DNA from 3 places in the Faecalibacterium sp. 9 genome. Region 2 is predicted to be linked to each of the others. Evidence: a T-box and tRNA genes for the amino acid it is inferred to sense, from the RefSeq annotation. Region 2 holds a T-box; the other regions hold tRNA genes.
The links. A T-box is a leader RNA that pairs with one kind of tRNA and senses whether it is charged. The one in region 2 lies ahead of tyrS (tyrosine--tRNA ligase), so its partner is inferred to be a tRNA-Tyr.
Positions count from the first base shown of each region.

Region 1: it encodes a tRNA-Tyr, which carries the amino acid that the T-box ahead of tyrS (tyrosine--tRNA ligase) is inferred to sense. The anticodon was not compared.
Region 3: it encodes a tRNA-Tyr, which carries the amino acid that the T-box ahead of tyrS (tyrosine--tRNA ligase) is inferred to sense. The anticodon was not compared.

Region 1 is NZ_JBLWGB010000001.1:1,475,978-1,480,124, reverse strand. Features, by position in the region: gene ACKXF9_RS07120 (C4-dicarboxylate ABC transporter) at 1-803, opposite strand, end outside; gene ACKXF9_RS07115 (winged helix-turn-helix domain-containing protein) at 873-1,937, opposite strand; tRNA gene ACKXF9_RS07110 (tRNA-Tyr) at 2,288-2,372, shown strand; gene ACKXF9_RS07105 (DUF6061 family protein) at 2,525-2,776, shown strand; gene ACKXF9_RS07100 (hypothetical protein) at 2,875-3,051, opposite strand; gene ACKXF9_RS07095 (plasmid recombination protein) at 3,069-4,147, opposite strand, start outside.
Region 2 is NZ_JBLWGB010000002.1:324,080-328,226, reverse strand. Features, by position in the region: gene ACKXF9_RS10100 (CapA family protein) at 1-103, shown strand, start outside; gene ACKXF9_RS10095 (ACT domain-containing protein) at 155-622, shown strand; gene tyrS (tyrosine--tRNA ligase) at 757-1,977, opposite strand; T-box leader at 2,042-2,299, opposite strand; gene recN (DNA repair protein RecN) at 2,367-4,031, opposite strand; gene ACKXF9_RS10080 (arginine repressor) at 4,047-4,147, opposite strand, start outside.
Region 3 is NZ_JBLWGB010000003.1:389-4,535, forward strand. Features, by position in the region: gene ACKXF9_RS12215 (plasmid recombination protein) at 1-1,083, shown strand, start outside; gene ACKXF9_RS12220 (hypothetical protein) at 1,101-1,277, shown strand; gene ACKXF9_RS12225 (DUF6061 family protein) at 1,376-1,627, opposite strand; tRNA gene ACKXF9_RS12230 (tRNA-Tyr) at 1,780-1,864, opposite strand; cobalamin riboswitch at 2,123-2,334, shown strand; gene ACKXF9_RS12235 (sirohydrochlorin cobaltochelatase) at 2,499-3,731, shown strand; gene ACKXF9_RS12240 (iron transporter) at 3,849-4,147, shown strand, end outside.

The sequences.
Region 1 (4,147 bases), on a different contig from region 2:
AGCAGGCACCAGATGATGCCAACGGTGAATGCAGGCGTGACAGGCACTTTCAGGAAGGCGACCAGCACGATGGGGATCAGCGGGGTGATCATGGCCAGACCGCCGCGCACGCCGGTGAGCTGCTTTGTGGGCTTTGTGTTGTCCACGGGAGCGGAGAATGCAAACTTGATGCCGTTGCGCTTGAACTCCACGATGACCATGATGAGGGTGGCGATGGCAGTCGCTGCCATCAGGTAGATCTCAAAGCCCTGAATGTCGGCGATGTCCAGCGAGAAGATGCTTGCAAAGCTCTTCCAGTTTGCAATGTTGCAGGCAAGGCCGGTGGTGAATGCCATCAGGAAGATGCAGGCTGCGCTTGCAGCAGGCACGCCGACAGAGATGAGGATGGGCAGCACGATGGAGCCTACCATGATGATGGAGCCCAGACCGCTCAGGGTGGTGAACAGGACGGCGGTGGCCACAACCATGATCAGGGTGACTACCAGCGGACGGTCGCCGCCCAGCTCAGCGCTCTTTTTGATGATGTTCTCGGTGACGCCGGTCTTGTTCATCAGCTGACCCAGCCATGCACCAAAGATGGTTGCCATGATGGCGCTGCCCATACGGACGGTGCCGGCTTCAAACACAGTGGTCAGCCAGCCGATCTCTGCGCCGTCCGCGTTTTTGCCGAACATCGGCACACCGGCGATGATGCAGATGACGACAGCCATCAAAGGAAGCGCCAGCAGAGTAGGGATCTTCTTGGTCATCATCAATGCCGCGACGACCAGGAATGCCACAACGATCAGAATGCCTTGTAACATAGTTCTGCTCCTTTTTTTGCGGGGGCAAGCCCCCTTTATTCTCACCGTAAACCACGGCAAGTTTCATTTTCAGGCGTCCGTGCTGCACAGCAGACTCTGACGCAGATCCGTTGCCATAAAGGCAGGCGTATGGACAGGATCCGGGTTCAGCACCACCGGACGCATCTCCGGGCTTTTCAGCTTCTGTACCACCCCGCGCATGAACGCCGGGCTTGCAGCCGCCGGGCCGGAGAGATACAGCTTCTCGATCACGAACAGCGAACAGAGCATCCGTGCCACATTGCTCAGCCGCACCGTAAAGCAGCTCACCGGGCTTTGCTCACTTTTCAGCGCTGCCGCCTGCTGAGCGGGCGGTGCAGCTTCAAAGTTCTGCGCCAGCTCCAGCAGAGAGCCGCCTTCGGGCAGCAGCAGACCTGTGATGTCTGCCTGTCCCTCGCTGCGCAGTGCCACCGGCTGTTCCTTCTGCACGATCTGCACCACGGCTCGGTCGCCAAGGTCGATGTGTGCATAGTTGGAACCTACCGACTTGCCGGCCTCTGCCAGTGCACGGCTCACGGTATAGACCCGGCTGTATTCCTCCACGATTGGCACTTTGAACTGGGTAAACAGCGCCTCCCGCAGAGAAATGGTCGCCGCGGTATAACCGGTGGAGTACATCACGCGGAACTCGCTGATCTCGGTGTCGTCCTGAAACAGCAGCCCAATGCTCTTCATCTTGCCTGCGTGGAGCTCCTCCATGGAAAAGCCCTGAAAGATCGCATCAGAGATCGAAGTCAGCAGCTCGTTTCCATCCCCGCCGTGGTCGGGCAGCACCGTGCGGAACACACACTGCAAAGCCATGTCGTAGAGATATAAAACCGCATGGCTGCGGCCGATATCCACCACAACGACCCTGCCATAGTCCGGACAGATGGTCAGTCCGGCACGGCTGCGCCCTGCCGTTGCGGCACGCAGGCCGCTCTCCTGCACGACGCCCTCTGCCAGCAGCTCTCCCACCAGTGCCGTGATGGTGCTGGGAGAAAGCCCTGTCTGCTTTGCCAGTTCGATCCGGGAGAGCCCGCCCTCGGTGAGTAGTGCCCGCAAAATCAGGCGGCGGTTCTTCTCCTTTACTGTCCGCAGGCTGGATTTTTTCATAGCTGTGATTCCTTTCAGACCCCATTGTCTTCGCTTATTTCGGATTATGAAATAAGCACTGTCTACAGAATAACACGCTGTTTGGGATACATCAATACTTTTTTCGGATTCCGAAATAATTTAGCGTCCTGAACATTTTCAAGGTATGTTTTTTGTGCATTTTTCTTTTTGAAAAGTGTCGGAACATGTTCAGTTCCTGTCACCAGCTCCAACAAGCTCCGGGACGCCTTGATCCCGGGGCTTTTCGCTTACTTCCGTCCCCTGCAAGAAAATTTCCTCAAAAAACATTGACAAACCCTTGCCCCAGTGGTAATATATACAGGCAGTCTGTGAGACTGCGAATTGAATATGGGCGTGTTCCCGAGTGGCCAATGGGGACAGACTGTAAATCTGCTGCTTTCAGCTTCGGTGGTTCGAATCCACCCGCGCCCACCAAACAAGAAAAATCCGAACCTGTTTCCGATTGGAGAAGGGTTCGGTTTTTTCGTTTTCTTTGGGTACAACAACGAAGGCTCCCGTGGACGGCGCAAAACTCCGATACCTTGTCATAGACCGTAAGCCAATAACAAGATTTGGAGGATGCGATTATGAAGTACGATGAAAGAGCCTGCAAGTTCAACATGGATACTGGCTGCGTGGAGCTGCTGCTCCGGGATGGGAGAATGATCTCTATCGACTGCACTGGGGTCGAGGATGCACTGGATGTGACCATGGCGCAGAGGTCAGAACTGGATTATCTCATCTACAATGACCCGCTGGGCTACGCAGATTTGATTCTGAATGGTGACCCGGAGGAATATTTGAAGAATACAACTGGGAGCCATGGTTTAGAAGATTAAGGGCAAAAAAATAAGAGGTGTGCCCAACTGGACACACCTCGGTGAGATACATCTATATAAGGCAGGGCGTTCCCTTTACTGGAAGCGTTCTGCTGTTTTTATGCTGCAACAGGCAAGGCTTGTAGAGCTTCCTGCTCTTTCAGCCATTCCTCATATTCACGCTGGCCTTCCTCGCTGTTGAAAAAATCAACCATGGAGGGATAAAAGCAACGTGCAAGAGTCTTGATTGCTTCATCCGGGTAGCCGGATTTGTTTGACTTCTTCTTTTTGCTCAAATAGTGTCCTCCGAAAATCAAAGTTCCATATCCTGCCCGCGCTTGCGGTTTTTCTGCGGCACATTCATGGTGCGCTCCTGCTTAGGGGCAAGAATCTTTTCGAGAAAGCCGCGCACCAGTTCGGGCGCACGGTGGAGAGCATCCAGATAGGGTTTCACGTCGTACCACAGGTCGTGGTACTTGTTGCTCCAACGAACGGCCTCCTTCTTGGCGGTGGAAAGTTCTTCTTTCAAGCGGCGGTTCTCCACGTCCATCATATAGCCGTGGTCGGCTTGCTTTTTCAGTTTGGAAAATTCTTCTTCGGTCAGCGAGTAGTTACCGAGAAAGGTGCGCTTGCCGATATAATCCAGATCGCGCACATGAATGAGGGCTTCTTTTGTGAGCGTGGCCTTTTTCTGCACAGCGGCAAGTTCCTTTTCGGTCTTGGAGAGGGTTTTGTTTGTTTGGGTGAGGTGCTGCTCTTTCTGGTCAATCTGGGCGGTCAGGCTGTCCAGCCGTTCCTGCTCCCGTTGAACTTTGAACTGGGTGACGGTCAGGTGTTCTTCAGTGCTGCCACGCTCACCGCGCTCTACATCCGTATACCCGGCGTTGCGCATATAGTGGAAGAAATCGTCTTGCAGGACACTGTACGACTTCTTCAGGACTGGCTTGCCGCTCTTTTGCAGGACAGGCTTTCCGGCATCGTCCAGCAGGGGCTTGGAAGCCCACTTCTTGCTTCGGCTGACCTGCATGACGGTCTCCTTGACTGTGCCGACCAGTGCCTTGTCCTTGCAGCGTTTCGACCAGAGAATCTGCTTTTCCACCACAGGCACATAGACCACATGGAGATGATAGTGGTAGACTTCACGGCCTAATGCTTCGGTCATGGCACGGTTGATCTCATCGGCGTGCATGACTGCCGAGAGGATATACTGCTCACCGCCCACGATTTGAACGGCAGCTTGGTAGGCATCCTCATAGAACTGCTTGGCGAACTCGTAGCCGCCGTGGTTGTCAAAGTAGGCCGAGTTGACATCAAAGACAAGCTCGCAGTAATGGGTGGCATCCGGCTTCAAGCCGCGTGTTGAAATCGTGCCAGCGGTTTCCAGTTGGGAGA
Region 2 (4,147 bases):
TCAAGCGCACGGTGTGCGGAATGACTACCCGGATTTCAGTCTGGAGTGGATCCGGACGGTTACCCAGAAAAACATAGACCCGGAATTTTTGCAGCTTACCTGAGTGAATTTTACGTTGTTGAAGCCCGCTTTTCGGGCAGAACGGAGGTTCTTTATGTACGGAGTATCGAAGATCAACATTGAGACCAGCCTGATGATGATCAGTGTGCAGGACGTGGAGTTCAAGGGCAACAGTCTGGCACGGTATTTGCAGATTTTTGCGGATAACGGCGTGGTCGTAGATATGATCAGCCAGAGTGCACCCCATGGTACTACCATTGATTTCAGCTTTACCGCTTCCAGCAGTGATCTTCCGCTGGTGATGAAGGCCATTTCCGTTGCAAATCTGGACAAGGATGCCAAGGCTTCCCCGCTGATCAGCGTGGGCTACTCCAAGCTGAATCTGTTTGGAGAGGAAATGGTCGCCAGCTGCGGCGTGGCCGCCCGTGCCCTGAATGCTCTTGCAATGGCGGGCATTGAGGTCCTGCTCATTACCACCAGTGATCTGGATATTTCCCTGCTGGTCCATGCAGAAAACGAGGATGCCGCTTATGAGGCCCTAAAGAAGGCTTATGAGCTGTAAGCTGTTTTCTTGATACAGTAAACATGAAAAAGGCGCAGATGAGTCAACAAACTCACCTGCGCCTTTTGTTCTGTGAAAGAATCAGCCTGCACCGTTTTATCGGTGTGCAGACTGATTCTTTCAGGGTGTTTTCATTACAGGGTGACCTTATGATAGATTTTTTTGCCCTTTTTGATCACAATGCCCTTTGCCAGCTGTTCAGCAGTAAAGCTGACAGTAGGAGCTGCGGCTTTCTCACCGTCCACCAGCACACCGCCCTGCACCACCAGACGGCGTGCCTCGCCGTTGGATGCAGCCAGACCAGCCTTGACCATCAGGGTCAGGATACCGATGGAGCCATCGGTCAGGTCGGCCTCGGTCAGCTGAGTGGAAGGCATGTGCTCGGTATCCATGGCGTTGCCGCTGAACAGAGCGCGGGCTGCGTTCTGAGCCTTTTCGGCTTCTTCCTTGCCATGAACCATGCTGGTCAGCTCGTAAGCCAGAATTTCCTTGGCCTCGTTCAGGCGCTGATCCTTCCAGGTGCTCATCTCATCGATCTGCTCCAGCGGCAGGAAGGTGAGCATCCGGATGCACTTCATCACGTCGGCGTCGCCCACATTGCGCCAGTACTGGTAGAACTCGAAGGGGCTGGTCTTATTGGGGTCCAGCCAGACTGCATTGCCGGCGGTCTTGCCCATTTTCTTGCCCTGAGAATCGGTCAGCAGGGTGATCGTCATGGCATAAGCGTCTTTGCCCAGCTTACGACGGATCAGCTCTGTACCGCCCAGCATGTTGCTCCACTGGTCATCGCCGCCGAACTGCATGTTGCAGCCGTAGTGCTGGAACATATAGTAGAAGTCGTAGCTCTGCATGATCATGTAGTTGAACTCGAGGAAGGACAGGCCCTTCTCCATGCGCTGCTCATAGCACTTGGCGCGCAGCATGTTATTCACAGAGAAGCAGGCACCCACGTCACGCAGCAGCTCAACATAATTCAGGTTCAGCAGCCAGTCGGCATTGTTCAGCATCAGGGCCTTGCCATCGGAAAAATCGATGAACTTTTCCATCTGCCTTTTAAAGCAGGCCGCATTGTGAGCGATGTCTTCCTTGGTGAGCATCTTGCGCATGTCGGTACGGCCGGAAGGATCACCAATCATGGTAGTGCCGCCGCCGATCAGCGCAATGGGCTTGTTGCCTGCCATCTGCAGGCGCTTCATCAGGGTCAGGGCCATGAAATGGCCAGCGGTCAGGCTGTCGGCAGTGCAGTCAAAACCGATATAGAAGGTTGCTTTGCCGTTGTTGATCAGGTCGATAATCTCATCATCGGTGATCTGAGCCACCAGCCCGCGAGCCTTGAGTTCTTCGTACAGAGTCATAATCATTTCCTCCTGTTGTATGGGCAGAGGGAAAATAAAACGCCCTCTGCCAAAAATAAATTTGGCAGAGGGCGAGAAAAATCGCGGTACCACCTCTGTTTGCCGTTCCCTCACAGAAACGACCTCACGAGTGCACACCCCAGAGTAGAGTGACACTCCTGCGTTTGTAACGCTCGCACGCGGCACAGCCTACTAGCCTTGTAAAGGCATTCGACCTGCAGCTCCGGGAGGTATTTCCCCTGCTGCTCTGCAGCCCCTTGCACCAACCGGGACTTCTCTGGGCAGAGCGCTTCAAGGTACTTGTTCCCTTCAACACCATTAACAATAGCTACTCTATCACAATACCGGATACTTGTCAACCCCTGTTTCCAGCAGCAGCTGAAACAGGCTTACTGCGCTCCGAGACCCAGCATTTCCCGGGCATTTGCACGGGAAATATCGGTCACATGGTCACCGGAGATCAAGCGGGCCAGCGCTTCCACACGGCCTTCCTCATCCAGCGGGTGAATTTCGGTATAGGTGCGGTCATTGGCCACATTTTTCTGGATCAGCAGATGGCAGTCGGCCAGTGCAGCGATCTGGGCTGTATGGGTGATGCACAAGATCTGGTGGCCCTGCGCACTCTGACGCAGAACTTCGCCGATGCGCCCGGCAGCCTTGCCGGAAACACCGCTGTCAATCTCATCATAAATCACCGTAGGCACAGCATCTTTATCTGCCATTGCGTTCTTGATGGCCAGCGTAATACGGCTCAGCTCGCCGCCAGACGCAATTTTTGCAAGGGGTTTGGGCGCCTCACCGGGGTTTGTGGAAATGTAGAACTCGATGCTGTCCTGTCCATGGCTGGCCAACGGGCCGCGGGTGTGCCGCAATGTCATGCGTACACCCGGCATATTCAAAAAATCCAGCGTGCCGGAAATGCGTTTGTTTAGTGCTTCAAAAGCGTTCAGCCGTGTCTGAGTCAAGGCCTCTGCCTTTTCACGAGCCAGCGCATAAAGACGCCGCTTTTCTGCCTGCAGATGGTCGTGCCGTTCCTGAGAGGACTGGATGCGTTCCAGTTCCTCCCTTGCATTCTGTCCGAATTCGATCACATCTTCTACCGTATCACCATATTTACGCTTAAGCTTATAGATGAGATCCAGCCGCTGCTCGATCTCATCCAGCTCAGCGTCATTGGTATCGTAGGAGTCCAAACGGCCGATCAGGTCAGCAGCAACATCCTTTGCATTATAGTAAAGATCCAGCAGTTGGCTGGATGCAGCAGCAAGTGCATCGTCAAGCTGCGCTGCCGTGTCGATTGCATGGGAGGCTTCGCCCAGCAGATCGACAGCACCGGACGATTCGTCATCGCCCGAAAGCAGAGCATAACTCTGTGCGATCTTATCCCGGATAGCCGATGCATTGGCCAGAATTTTTCTGCGGCTTTCCAAGGTCTGTTCCTCGCCAGCCGTCAGCCCGGCGTCTTCGATCTCCTGTACCTGATAGCTCAGCAGATCGATTTTTCTCTGCTTTTCGGCCTCGTCGGTGATCATGGCATCCAGTTCCCGCTTGATGCGCACAAGCTCCCTGTACAGCACATAGTATTCCTGAAATTCCGCGTCGTTCTGTGCATAATCATCCAGAATCCCCAGATGCCTTGCCGGGTTCAGAAGTCCCACGGAGTCGTGCTGACCGTTAATGTTGATAAGTCCGCCGCACAGCTCCCGCAGGACGGACGCGGTCGCGGGCATCCCGTTGATGCGGCAGGTGCTCTTGCCCTCGGCGGTGATCTCACGGCTGAGCATCAGCGCATCCGAACGTTCGTACCCCGCCTTCTCCAGACTGTTCAGCACAGCATCCGGCACCTGTTCAAAGGCAGCACGGATGACGGCCTTGGATGCGCCCGTGCGCACAAGATCTTTTGAAGTGCGGTTACCAAGAATGGCATTGATGGAATCGATCAGGATGGACTTGCCTGCACCGGTTTCACCTGTGAGGACATTCAGACCAGGCTTGAAATGCACTTCAGCCTTCTGGATAACTGCAACATTTTCAATTTGCAGGCTGCTTAGCATATACTCTCTCCCGCATTATTTTTGTACGATGTGCCGGATCAGCTCTGAGCAGATCGTTTTTGCATCGCGCTCTGACCGCGCAACGATCAGGAACGTGTCATCGCCTGAAAGAGTGC
Region 3 (4,147 bases), on a different contig from region 2:
CTGTTCGCCCAACTGGAAACCGCTGGTACGATTTCCACGCGCGGCCTGAAGCCGGATGCCACCCATTATTGCGAGCTTGTCTTTGATGTCAACTCGGCCTACTTTGACAACCACGGCGGCTACGAGTTCGCCAAGCAGTTCTATGAGGATGCCTACCAAGCTGCCGTTCAAATCGTGGGCGGTGAGCAGTATATCCTCTCGGCAGTCATGCACGCCGATGAGATCAACCGTGCCATGACCGAAGCATTAGGCCGTGAAGTCTACCACTATCATCTCCATGTGGTCTATGTGCCTGTGGTGGAAAAGCAGATCCTCTGGTCGAAACGCTGCAAGGACAAGGCACTGGTCGGCACCGTCAAGGAGACCGTCATGCAGGTCAGCCGGAGCAAGAAGTGGGCATCCAAGCCCCTGCTGGACGATGCCGGAAAGCCTGTTTTGCAAAAGAACGGCAAGCCAGTCCTGAAGAAGTCGTACAGCATCTTGCAGGACGATTTTTTCAACTATATGCGCGCTGCCGGGTACACCGATGTGGAGCGCGGCGAGCGTGGCAGCACCGAAGAACACCTGACCGTCACCCAGTTCAAAGTTCAACGGGAGCAGGAACGGCTGGACAGCCTGACCGCCCAGATTGACCAGAAAGAGCAGCACCTCACCCAAACCAACAAAACCCTCTCCAAGACCGAAAAGGAACTTGCTGCTGTGCAGAAAAAGGCCACGCTCACAAAAGAAGCCCTCATTCATGTGCGCGATTTGGATTATATCGGCAAGCGCACCTTTCTCGGTAACTACTCGCTGACCGAAGAAGAATTTTCCAAGCTGAAAAAGCAAGCCGACCACGGCTATATGATGGACGTGGAGAACCGTCGCTTGAAAGAAGAACTTTCCACCGCCAAGAAGGAAGCTGCTCATTGGGGTCAAAAGTATCATGAGCTCTGGTATGAAGTGAAGCCCTATCTGGACGCGCTCCACCGTGCTCCTGAACTGGTGCGCGGTTTTCTGGAAAAGATTCTTGCTCCCAAGCAGGAGCGCACCATGAATGTGCCGCAGCGAAGCCGCAAGCGTGGGCAGGATATGGAACTTTGATTTTCGGAGGATACCATTTGAACAAAAAGAAGAAGTCGAACAAATCCGGCTACCCGGATGAAGCAATCAAGACCCTTGCACGTTGCTTTTATCCCTCCATAGTTGAGTTTTTCAACAGCGAGGAAGGCCAGCGTGAATATGAGGAATGGCTGAAAGAGCAGGAAGCTCTACAAGCCTTGCCTGTTGCAGCATAAAAACAGCAGGACGCTCCCGATGAAAGGAACGCCCTGCCTTACATAGATGTATCTCACCGAGGTGTGTCCAGTTGGGCACACCTCTTATTTTTTTGTCCTTAATCTTCTAGCCCATGGCTCCCGGCTGCATTTTTCAAATATTCCTCCGGGTCACCGTTCAGAATCAAATCGGCATAGCTCAGCGGGTCATTGTAGATAAGGTAGTCCAGTTCGGTTTGCTGTGCCATGGTCACGTCCAGCGCATCCTCAACCCCGGTACAGTCGATGGAGATTTTTCTCCCATCTTGGAGAGTCAACTCCACACACCCGGTATCCATGTTAAACTTGCAAGCTCTTGCATCGTACTTCATAATCGCATCCTCCAAATCTTGTTAGTGGCTTACGGTCTATGACAAGGTATCGGAGTTTTACGCCGTCCACGGGAGCCTTCATTGTTGTACCCGAAGAAAACGAAAAATCCGAACCCTTCTCCAATCGGAAACAGGTTCGGATTTTTCTTGTTTGGTGGGCGCGGGTGGATTCGAACCACCGAAGCTGAAAGCAGCAGATTTACAGTCTGTCCCCATTGGCCACTCGGGAACACGCCCATATTCATTTTTTTGTGCGTCCGTTCGCCGGACGACTTGCTTATTTTAGCATGGGAAATGGATTTTGTCAACTGTTTTTTACTTTTTTCTTCAAAGCTTTTTTGCACCCGTCGAAGGCGGGGTGCGGCAATGCGGATGGCTTTGTGCGAAAACGGCGGACATCCGTCTTTTTTACTGCAAAAATATTTATTGAATAAGCGGCAGATCCGGCGGCTCCGGATTGCATTCTGCGCAATTCTATGTTATAATTCCGGACGAACTGAACAGAAAACAGCAGGTGCCTTCTGCCGCTTTGCGCGGTGGGAAGGGTAAAAGGGAAGCGGGTGCAGATCCCGCACGATCTCGTCACTGTGATAAGGGAGTCCGCGTCAAGGTGCTGTGCGCACCGGCCACTGGAGCATTGCTCCGGGAAGGCGGCGCCGGGCGGCGATCTTTCAGTCAGGAAACCTGCCTGCTGTTGGTACGGGGGCCTGAGCCCCAGATCACGAGGAATTGGTTGTACCAAAAAGCCCTGAAAAAATCAGAGGTCTTTTTGTCATGCCATCCGCAGGACAAAAGGGCCTCTTTTTTACCTCACTTTCCTGTACCCTTTGTTCGGTTCGGCCGCAATTTATCCACAGGAAAGGACAAGACAATGAGAAAGATCGAAACCAAGAAGCTGGCTGCAGCCGTTACGGCTCTGGCCCTGTGCGCCGGCGTGCTCACCGGCTGCGGCGGTGCTGCTTCCAGCACTGCATCCAGCACCGCTGCGTCTGCCGCTTCCAGCGAAGTGAGCAGCGAGGAGGCTGACGAAATGGCAGCAAAGAATGTGGCAGACCTGATCGATGCCATCTATGTGCAGGAGCGCAATGATGACACCGACGCTCAGTGCGAAGCCGCCAAGGCTGCATGGGATGCTTTGACCGACACCCAGAAGGAACTGGTGGAAGGCGAGAACGCTGATCCCGACTACTTTGGCCGTGACACCGGCGATGCTTCCAAGGACGATGCCCGCAATCAGGACGACATCGGCGACAACGAGCTGCTGGTGGTCTCCTTCGGCACCTCCTTCAACGACAGCCGCGTGAAGGACATCAAGGGCATCGAGGATGCTCTGCAGGCCGCATACCCGGACTGGAGCGTGCGCCGCGCCTTCACCGCACAGATCATCATCAACCATGTGCAGGCCCGTGACGGCGAAAAGATCGACAACATGCAGCAGGCCATGGACCGCGCTGTGGCAAACGGCGTGAAGAACCTTGTCATCCAGCCCACCCACCTGATGCACGGCGCTGAGTACGACGAAATGATGGAAATGATCGACACCTACCGCGACAAGTTTGAATCTGTCGCTGTGGCTGAGCCCCTGCTGGGTGAGGTCGGCTCCGATGCCACCATCATCAATCAGGATAAGGAAGACGTTGCCAAGGCTGTCACCGCTGCTGCCGTGAAGGAAGCCGGCTACGACAGTCTGGATGCCGCTGCCGCGGACAAGGTCGCCTTTGTCTTTATGGGCCACGGCACCTCGCACACCGCAAAGGTGAGCTACAGCCAGATGCAGACCACCATGCAGACTCTGGGCTATGACAATGTGTTCATTGGCACCGTTGAGGGCGAGCCGGAGGAAACTGCCTGCGAGAACGTCATCGAGGCTGTTAAGGCTGCAGGCTACACCAAGGTGATCCTGCGCCCGCTGATGGTGGTTGCCGGCGATCACGCCAACAACGACATGGCCGGTTCGGAGGATGATTCCTGGCTGAGCATGTTCAACGCTTCCGGCGCATTTGAGTCGGTTGACTGCCAGATCGCTGGTCTGGGTGAGATCGAGGATGTCCAGAAGCTGTATGTCGCCCACACCAAGGCGGCAATCGATTCTCTGAACGGTTGATTAAACGAACCCTCTCCGTTTCGCGGCCGCTTTGCGGCATCCGGTGGAGAGGGTTCATTTTTTATCCGAACAATGGTATAATAAAAGCTGATTTTTTATAATGTAGAGGTATTTCCTATGAAACGCGTTTTTTCCTGTGTTGTCGCTGCTTCTCTGGCGCTGAGCCTGCTGGCGGGCTGCGGCGCTTCTTCCACGGCATCTTCCGCGGCGTCCGGCGCTGCCAGCTCGGAGGCTGTTTCTTCCGTAGCTTCTTCTGCCGTTGAGACCGCCGCTCTCCCGGATGGTGTGTATACCGCCGAGTTTGACACCGACAGCAGCATGTTCCACGCCAACGAAGCCTGCGACGGCAAGGGCACCCTGACCGTGGAGAATGGCCAGATGACCTTCCACGTCAGTCTGGCGTCCACCCACATCGT